Regions from separate parts of the Enterobacter sp. 3U4 genome, predicted to be linked through region 1. Evidence: riboswitches for the same ligand, from Rfam matches in the RefSeq annotation. Region 1 holds a riboswitch; each other region holds the start of a gene.
The links. Region 1 has a riboswitch for thiamine pyrophosphate ahead of thiC (phosphomethylpyrimidine synthase ThiC). Riboswitches for the same ligand answer to the same signal wherever they lie in the genome.
Positions count from the first base shown of each region.

Region 2: linked by a shared signal. The riboswitch ahead of thiM (hydroxyethylthiazole kinase) and the one ahead of thiC (phosphomethylpyrimidine synthase ThiC) in region 1 are both predicted to bind thiamine pyrophosphate.
Region 3: linked by a shared signal. The riboswitch ahead of thiB (thiamine ABC transporter substrate binding subunit) and the one ahead of thiC (phosphomethylpyrimidine synthase ThiC) in region 1 are both predicted to bind thiamine pyrophosphate.

Region 1 is NZ_CP136665.1:3,806,530-3,809,806, forward strand. Features, by position in the region: gene nudC (NAD(+) diphosphatase) at 25-798, opposite strand; gene rsd (sigma D regulator) at 894-1,391, shown strand; TPP riboswitch at 1,446-1,554, shown strand; gene thiC (phosphomethylpyrimidine synthase ThiC) at 1,634-3,277, shown strand, end outside.
Region 2 is NZ_CP136665.1:879,834-883,110, forward strand. Features, by position in the region: gene RVY89_RS04145 (YadA C-terminal domain-containing protein) at 1-752, opposite strand, end outside; TPP riboswitch at 1,361-1,457, shown strand; gene thiM (hydroxyethylthiazole kinase) at 1,493-2,263, shown strand; gene thiD (bifunctional hydroxymethylpyrimidine kinase/phosphomethylpyrimidine kinase) at 2,260-3,060, shown strand; gene RVY89_RS04160 (GntR family transcriptional regulator) at 3,103-3,277, shown strand, end outside.
Region 3 is NZ_CP136665.1:3,224,289-3,227,565, reverse strand. Features, by position in the region: gene thiP (thiamine/thiamine pyrophosphate ABC transporter permease ThiP) at 1-645, opposite strand, end outside; gene thiB (thiamine ABC transporter substrate binding subunit) at 621-1,604, opposite strand; TPP riboswitch at 1,636-1,736, opposite strand; gene sgrR (HTH-type transcriptional regulator SgrR) at 1,773-3,277, opposite strand, start outside.

The DNA.
Region 1 (3,277 bases):
AAGCGTCATGGCCTCAGTGTAACACTACTCATACTCGGCCCGACACATTGCCACGGTATCTTCTATCAGCCGACGCGCCACGGTGCCTGGCGGAGGTAACAGCGGTAAATCGTCGTAGCGATACCAGTTCGCTTCCAGCAGCTCTTTCTGGTCAATCACGATCTCACCGCTGTCGTATTCGGCCATAAATGCCGTCATCAGCGACTGCGGGAACGGCCACGGCTGGGAGGTGACGTAGCGCAGGTTCTTCACTTTGATTCCGCTCTCCTCCATCACCTCGCGCGCCACCGCCTGTTCCAGCGTTTCGCCCACTTCGACGAAGCCGGCCAGCACGGTGTGAATGCCGTTGCGATGACGGGTATGCTGCGCCAGCAGGATGGAATCCTCCCGGCGGATAGCGACGATAATGCACGGCGCAATCTGCGGATAGTAGCGTTCGCGGCAGTGGCTGCAGAGCATCGCCCACTCGGTTTTGCTCGGGCGCATGGTATGACCGCAGTAGCCGCAGTATTTGTGCGAGCGATAAAACTCCGCCAGCTGCACGCCGCGCCCCGCCAGCTGGAACAGCCCCACGTCCAGATCCAGCACCTGGCGCACAGATCCCATATCCTGGCGGCGGGGCTGTTGGATCAACCACACGGGCTCACCCTGCCACTCGCCGATCTGTAGCGCTGGCTGGCCAACGAGATCGAACGTTTCCGCCGTACCGTAGGGCAGTTCTCCACCGGGCAACCATAATTTTTGTTCGTGGCTGACGATCCACCAACCCAGATCTGATTTTTCAATAATACGATCCATATCTATTGCACTACCTTCGCTTCACTGACATGTTGTTAGCATTGTGGTTACATTCTGGATAAGCAGATTCAATCCTACACTTTGCGGAGTCGACCATGTTAAACCAGCTGGAAAGCCTGACTGAGCGCGTTAGAGGAAGTAATAAACTGGTAGATCGCTGGCTACATGTGCGCAAGCATCTCCTCGTGGCTTATTACAATCTGGTCGGCATTAAGCCTGGCAAAGAATCGTTTATGCGGCTGAACGAAAAAGCGCTGGATGATTTTTGTCAGGGCCTGGTCGACTATCTGTCCGACGGCCATTTCAATATTTATGAACGTATTATCCGCGAAATGGAAGGGACAACACCGTATTTAGCGGCCAGCAAGCTCTATCCGCTGCTGGAAGCCAACACCCAGCAGATCATGGATTACTATGATTCCGCGCTCGAGAACGCCATCGATCACGATAACTATCTTGAGTTCCAGCGGGCGCTATCCGACCTCGGTGAAGCTCTGGAAGAGCGATTCACGCTGGAAGATAAGCTGATTGCCCTCGTGCTGGACAGTGATTTGAACATCAGTAACGAAGAGAACGTCGCGCGCCCTGCTTGAGTTCTTAATCGTTAACGAGTAATTTACAACCATTCGCCCCTCTCACGAGGGGGATTTTTCTTGTCGGAGTGCCCAGAGCGAAAGCCGGGCTGAGACCGTTAATTCGGGATCCGCGGAACCTGATCAGGTTAATACCTGCGAAGGGAACAAGAGTCACACTGCTGTTGTATCGCCCCCCGGGCGATCCTCTCTTGCTTCATCCGTCGTCTGACAAGCCATGTCCTTCACTTTTGGAATGAGCTATGTCTACTGCAAAACTGACCCGCCGCGAACAGCGCGCACAGGCCCAACACTTCATCGACACCCTGGAAGGCACCGCTTTCCCGAACTCGAAACGCATCTACATTTCCGGCTCGCAGGCCGATATCCGCGTCCCGATGCGCGAAATCCAGCTCAGCCCGACGCTTATCGGCGGCAGCAAAGAGAATCCGCAGTATGAAGACAACGAAGCCGTACCGGTGTATGACACCTCCGGCCCGTATGGCGACCCGTCTGTTACGATCAACGTCCAGCAGGGTCTGGCAAAGCTGCGCCAGCCGTGGATTGACGCGCGTAACGACTGCGAAGAGTTGAGCGTGCGCAGCTCTGCGTACACCAAAGAGCGCCTGGCCGACGACGGTCTGGACGAGCTGCGCTTTAACGGCCTGCTGACGCCAAAACGCGCCAAAGCGGGCAAATGCGTGACCCAGCTGCACTACGCCCGCCAGGGTATCGTCACGCCGGAGATGGAGTTCATCGCCATCCGCGAAAATATGGGCCGCGAGCGCATTCGTAGCGAAGTGCTGCGCTATCAGCATCCGGGTGAAGGCTTTGGCGCTCGCCTGCCGGAGAACATCACGCCGGAGTTTGTGCGCGACGAAGTGGCCGCCGGCCGCGCAATTATCCCCGCCAACATTAACCACCCGGAATCCGAGCCGATGATTATCGGCCGCAACTTCCTGGTGAAGGTCAACGCGAACATCGGTAACTCGGCCGTGACCTCCTCCATCGAAGAAGAGGTGGAAAAGCTGGTCTGGTCCACGCGCTGGGGCGCGGACACGGTAATGGACCTCTCCACTGGCCGCTATATTCACGAAACCCGCGAATGGATCCTGCGTAACAGCCCGGTACCGATTGGCACCGTCCCGATTTATCAGGCGCTGGAGAAGGTCAACGGCATTGCCGAAGACCTCACCTGGGAAGCGTTCCGCGACACGCTGCTGGAGCAGGCCGAGCAGGGCGTGGACTACTTCACCATTCACGCGGGCGTGCTGCTGCGCTACGTGCCGATGACCGCGAAGCGTCTGACCGGCATCGTCTCGCGCGGCGGTTCCATCATGGCGAAGTGGTGCCTCTCCCATCACCAGGAAAACTTCCTTTACGAGCACTTCCGCGAGATCTGCGAAATCTGCGCCGCCTATGACGTCTCCCTGTCGCTGGGCGACGGTCTGCGTCCGGGCTCTATTCGTGACGCCAACGACGAAGCGCAGTTTGCCGAGCTGCACACGCTGGGCGAACTGACCAAAATCGCCTGGGAGTATGACGTGCAGGTGATGATTGAAGGTCCGGGACACGTGCCGATGCAGATGATCCGCCGCAACATGACCGAGGAGCTGGAGCACTGCCACGAAGCGCCGTTCTATACCCTGGGGCCGTTGACCACTGATATTGCGCCGGGCTATGACCACTTCACGTCAGGCATTGGGGCGGCGATGATCGGCTGGTTCGGCTGCGCCATGCTCTGCTACGTGACGCCGAAAGAGCACCTCGGCCTGCCAAACAAAGAGGACGTGAAGCAGGGGTTGATCACCTATAAAATTGCCGCCCACGCGGCGGATCTGGCCAAGGGCCACCCGGGGGCGCAAATCCGCGATAACGCCATGTCGAAGGCGCGCTTTGAATTCCGC
Region 2 (3,277 bases), 1.9 Mb from region 1:
GCGGCTACAGTTTGTGCATCTACAGCTAAAGATTGCGCATAAGCGCCCGTATTAAATGCCTGAGTCGCTTTGTCAGTGGCGTCCTGGAGGGCGCGATCTTGTCTATCCTGATCGGCGTTGAAAATGCTTTTATCTACCTTACTTGCAAGCGCTTGTGTATTAGCATCGGCTTTGTTGTTCGCATTAGTGGCGGTGATTTCAGCATGATCGGCAGCGGCTTTAGCGCCGGTAGCATCAGTAAGCGCTGTATCAGCTTTAGCACCAGCAAGCAAAGCATCGGATTCAGCTTTACTTACTCTCGTGTTGGTATCAGTGATTGCTCGTCCGTTAGTAGTAACGCCCTGTAAAGCCGCGTCTGCTTTATTATTGGCATTATCAATCAAAACATTCTGTTTATTATCATTAATTGTCTGATCTGCCACGTTATCGTTAACTTTCTGATTAAGAATAGCGTTAGCTTGAGTGTTAGCATTTACGCCAGCTTGAGCTGTATCTGCTTTATCAGTTGCACTTCTAATTGCATCATCACGCAATAAATTCTCATCTTTCATGTTGATAATATCAGTACGATTTGTACCAATATCAACACGATTTGCTTCTTCACGATCTGCATTTTGTTTATTGATTTGGGTTTGAGTCCAGCCCAAAGAATCTACAACATCATCAGTGCCGATCGTAGCTGCGTATGTTGCACCAGAAAACACAATACCAAATACAAAAACAGCGGCAGCTGATGTATTTAAACATTTCATTTTAAAGCTCTCATCATCAATATAAAAAAAGTTAGGGCGCTATCCTGGCGGGAAGATACAACGTCTTGTTATATCTGAATTAATTCACGATTAACGTTGAGATTTTGGTTTGATAACTTATTTCGTAACGTGCAGTAACTATCTATGAATGTGTAGTTTTGATTATTGATCTAAATCACAAATAGCAGTAATAGCTAAATGAGTTGATCCAGAAGGGATGAAGTTATTAATCTTATAATACAATGACTTATATGTTTACAGTGAATGGGGGATAAATTGGAAATAAAATATCAATACATTAAATATATTTATGTGTTTAGATGAAAAAAGATTAAAAATACACATAACAGTTTATGTAAATTTATAGGTTATTGCCGATTCATTATTATCGAATCTCTATTCTGCTTCGAATGAAAATAAACTCAGGTCATTTTTGTTCCAGGATATACCAGGAAAAAATATTTATGTTGAAGATGCTAGCGAAAAAGTGTTTAGGCTGATTCATTACGCGATCGCAGTCGTGATAAATCGAAACCCCTTGCGCCTGGCCTGTGGCCACGGTTACACTGATTAAGAACATTGATTTTAATAAGTCACTGTTTTAAAAGTATTTTGACTCGGGGTGCCCTTCTTTGTGAAGGCTGAGAAATACCCGTATTACCTGATCTGGATAATGCCAGCGTAGGGAAGTCAGATGCCTTCCCGGTCATCGCTTCTTCACGCAAGGCAGGAGCGAACCCATGCAGCCTGACCTGCTCGATTTACACGTTTTACATCACTTCCGCACCCGTTCTCCGCTTACCCATTGTATGACCAATGACGTCGTACAGACCTTTACGGCCAACGTTTTGCTGGCGCTTGGCGCATCGCCGGCGATGGTGATCGAGGCCGAAGAGGCCGAGCAGTTTGCCCCGATAGCCGATGCGCTGCTGGTTAACGTTGGCACGCTGACCGCGCCGCGCGCCCAGTCGATGCGTCGGGCGATTGAAAGCGCGGTGGCGGCAGGCAAGCCCTGGACGCTGGACCCGGTAGCCGTGGGCGCCCTGGCGTTCCGCACCCGGTTTTGCCATCAAATTCTTGCCCTGAAGCCGGCGGCCATTCGCGGCAATGCTTCCGAAATTTTGGCTCTCGCCGGGATGAGCGCAGGCGGGCGCGGCGTCGATACGACCGATACCGCCGTCAGCGCGGTGCCTGCTGCCCAGGCGCTGGCCCGTCAGATCGATACGATTGTGGTGGTCACCGGCGAGGTGGACTACATCACGGACGGGCAACGCACCCGAACGGTAACCGGCGGTGACCCGCTGATGACACGCGTGGTGGGCACCGGGTGCGCGCTCTCCGCCGTCGTCGCGGCGAGCTGCTCGCTGCCGGGCGACCGGCTGGATAATATCGCTGCTGCCTGCGGATGGATGAAGCGGGCTGGAACGGTGGCCGTTGCGCAGTCGCGTGGCCCGGGCAGTTTTGCCAGCGCGTTCCTCGACGCGCTCTATACGCTGGAGGAGCAAGCATGAAGCGAATTAACGCCCTGACCATTGCCGGCACCGACCCCAGCGGCGGCGCGGGCATCCAGGCCGACCTGAAAACGTTCTCTGCCCTTGGTGCGTACGGCTGCTCGGTCATCACCGCGCTGGTGGCGCAAAACACGCGCGGCGTGCAGTCGGTCTATCGTATCGAGCCGGATTTTGTTGCCGCGCAGCTGGATTCGGTGTTCAGCGACGTACGCATCGATACCACTAAGATCGGCATGCTGGCCGAGACGGATATTGTGGAAGCGGTGGCCGAGCGGCTTAAACGCTATCAGGTGCAAAACGTGGTGCTGGATACGGTGATGCTGGCGAAAAGCGGCGATCCGCTGCTCTCCGCCTCTGCCGTGGAGACGCTGCGTACAAAGCTGCTGCCGCAGGTGGCGCTCATCACGCCCAATCTGCCGGAAGCCGCCGCGCTGTTGGGCACATCGCACGCGCAAACCGAACGCGAGATGAAAGCGCAGGGGAACGCGCTGCTGGCGATGGGCTGTGGGGCGGTGCTGATGAAGGGCGGGCATCTGGATGACGCTGAAAGCCCGGACTGGCTCTTTACCCGCGACGGCGAAGTGCGCTTTACCGCGCCGCGCGTGCAGACCAAAAATACCCACGGCACGGGCTGTACGCTTTCGGCCGCGCTGGCGGCGCTGCGTCCCCGGCATGAAAGCTGGGCCGATACGGTTCGCGAAGCGAAAGCCTGGCTCTCGGCGGCGCTGGCAAAAGCCGATACTCTGGAAGTCGGTCACGGTATTGGGCCGGTTCATCATTTTCATGCATGGTGGTAAGCCAGTATACTGGCAGGAAACACCACGCCTGAGAAAACAGAGATGGAACAAGCGCATACCCGGTTAATCGCTCAACTGAATGAACGGATCGCCGCGCCTGACAACACGCCGCTGTACCTGAAATTTGCCGAAACGGTAAAAAATGCGGTGCGCAGCGGGGTGCTGGAGCACGGGAATATTTTGCCCGGCGAGCGCGATCTGAGCCAGTTAACCGGCG
Region 3 (3,277 bases), 580 kb from region 1:
CAGCACGGTGGCAAAGCTGGCAAAGCAGAGCATGAAGATTAATGCCGCCACGGGCGGAAGCTGGCGGCGCAGCCACGGCCATTCAACAAAGCGGAAGAACGACACGCCGCGCATGCCGAGCTGGGCGGCAACCTGGCGCTGCTCGCCGGGAATGTTCTCCAGCGCCTGCAAAAAGAGGCGCGTTGCCATCGGCATATTGAAAAAGACGTGCGCCAGCAGAATGCCCTGCAGTCCGTAAGGCGAGAATGACCATTCCAGACCAAGCTCGGCGAACAGCGATGCCAGCCAGCCCTGGCGACCGTAAACGCTCAGAATGCCAAATACCGCTACCAGCACGGGCAGTATCAGCGTCATGGCGCACAGGCGCAGCAGGGCCTGCCTGCCGGGGAAACGCCGCCGATACAGCGCGCGTGCCAAAAAAATAGCCGGGATCACCGACATCAGGGCAGAAAGAAACGCCTGCCAGAAAGAGAACCGAATGACGTGCCAAAGGTAGCTGTCGTGCCAGAGGGCGAGCAGGTCGCTCTCTGGCGCGTTAAACCACAATGCAAGAAAAGCCCCCAGGCTGACTGCCACCATTACGACGGCGGCGAGCAGCCCGGGCAGTAACCCGCCGGGAATTAACGGCTGACGGCGCGTTGCCATTCACTTACCCATGCGGCACGCTGCGCGGCGACCTGTTGCGGCGTAAACTCCAGCGAGGTTTTCGGTTTGGTCAACTGTTCAAAACCTGCAGGCAGCGCAACGTTAGTGACCGGATACATCCAGTTGCCTGCGGGAATCGCGTTCTGGAATGCCGGTGAAACCATAAATTTCAGGAACTTCTCGGCCAGTTCGGGCTGTTTGCTGGCAGCGGTACGCGCCGCCACTTCTACCTGCAGATAGTGCCCTTCCGCAAAATCTGCGGCAGCATAGTTGTCTTTCTTCTCGGCGATAATGTGGTAAGCCGGGGAGGTGGTGTAGCTCAGCACCAGGTCGCTTTCACCTTTGAGGAACAGGCCATAGGCTTCGCTCCAGCCTTTGGTCACGGTGACGGTTTTGGCGGCCAGCTTCTGCCACGCTTCCGGCGCCTTATCCCCGTAGACCTTTTGCATCCACAGCAGCAGGCCCAGGCCCGGCGTGCTGGTCCGCGGATCTTCATAAATCACGCGCCACTTCTGGTCACTTTCCACCAGCTCTTTCAGGCTCTTCGGCGGGGTTTTCAGCTTGTTTTTGTCGTAAACAAAAGCAAAGTAGCCATAGTCGAACGGCACAAAAGTGTCGTTCTTCCAGCCGCCCGGCACGTTAACGGCATCTGCCGCTACGCCGCTTTTGGCAAACAGTTTGGTTTGCGAGGCGGCTTCCAGCAGGTTGTTATCCAGCCCGAGCACGACGTCGGCCTTGCTGTTTTTTCCTTCCATGCGCAGGCGGTTGAGCAGCGAAACGCCATCTTCCAGCGCCACGAACTTCAGCTCGCAGTTGCAGTCAGCTTCAAAGGCTTTTTTGACGACCGGGCCAGGGCCCCAGTCGGCGGAGAACGAGTCGTAGGTGTAGACCGTCAGGACGGGTTTGGCAAAAGCAGGCAGCGCGAACAGCGCCAGCAGGGGGAGAACTTTTTTTAACACTTTGCACCTCAGGGTTGAGTGGCAAAGGATTTTGAGCGACAGCCTCAAATCCCTTCGCCGGCGTTATCCGGATCAGGTTCGACGGGTATTATCTCAGCGCACATCTGTGATGCAGCACCCCGTTGAGAACGGCGCTATTGTAATGATTTGGTGAATATTACGAAAGCGTTATGGCTCCGGGGGCGCAAACCAGGCGGATTTAAAATCAAACCAGCCCAGGGTATTCATCCGCAGACCGCGCATGCTGCGCTGGCCCTGGATCATCAGCCAGTGGTGGATCAGCGGGACGATTGCCTGCTCGGCCAGCAGCTGCTGGCACCACACGGCAAGATTCATTTCTCCCGCACGCCACTGGGCGGCATCCTGCTGCCAGTCCCGGTCGATGCAGTGCTGGATCAGCGGGACTTCATACAGGTGTGAGAATAATGAAAAATCGAGCGGCAGGGTGAAGTTGGCGCTGTTCAGCCAGATATCGCTGGTAAGCTCACCCTGATGCCATTCGTCATAGTCCACTTCCCTGACCTCTAACTTGACCCCCTCGGCTGCCAGCAGTCGGGTCATGATCCGCGCGATAAAACGATGCTCGACATGCTCGCGGTAGTAAGTCAGGGTGATGGACTCCAGCCCCGCGGGTTTGTCGCAGCGCGTTGGGCGGGCGTGGTGCCAGCGCGGAAGCAGGCCGTAGGCCGGGAACCAGTATGTCTGGTACTGCGCTTCCGCATGGTAGATCAGATTGGAAGGGGACAACACGTGGCTGATCCACTTGCGGACGGCCTGGTTTGCCCCACGGTGGGTGCGGCGGTCAAAGAGGAGATAGTAACATCCCTCCTCCAGGCGACTCTCCACGGCTTTTTCTCCCGTGGTGGGGCCTTCCAGCGTCAGCCCGCAGCTCAGGTCTTCATTGAGATCCGGCAATACCCACACGTTCACTTCGTCGATCAGCGCCCGGTAGCCAAAGTAGTCATCGAACGCGCGGATTTTCAGCTGGTTGCTGTTATTGCGGGACACGGAGTAGGGCCCGGTGCCAATCGGCAGGCTGGCAAAATTGTTCATCGATTCCCACTCGCCGGGCAAAATCATCGACGGTACATAGCCCAGAAGCCAGGGAAGCCACTTGTCCTGCTGCGACAGTTCAATATCCAGCGTCCAGGCCGTGGGGGAGTGGACGCGCGATATATGCGAGTAGAGCGGGAGCTTGCGGGCGCGTTCCAGAGAGGCGATGACGTCGTGCATCTCAAGCTCGCGGCCATGGTGAAAGTGGATGCCGGGGCGTAAGAAAAAGCGCCAGTGGTGCGGGGAAAGCTGCTGCCAGTGGTGCGCGATATCCGCTTCTAGTTCCCCATTTTCCTCATTTATCCGCGTCAGGCCGCTGAAGATTTGTCGGGCCATGTGGGTTTCTGAGCGGCGTAAGGCCGTGCCGGGCAACAGATTTTTCATTGGGCGATAGTAGAGCACCCGCAGGATGTGTCGGCCCTGACGAAAACTGCGTCCGAGATGGGAAACCAGCATTTGGCGCACGGCGGCCTTGTCGCCCACCAGCTGGACCAGCTGATCGATGCGGTCCTGCTCCAGCAGGTCTTCTGCGCGCTGCTGCTGTAGCGCCAGCCCGGTATAGAGAAAGGTCAGTCGCGAGCGTTTGCCGCGTCCCGCCTCCGCTTCCCAGCTTAACCAAC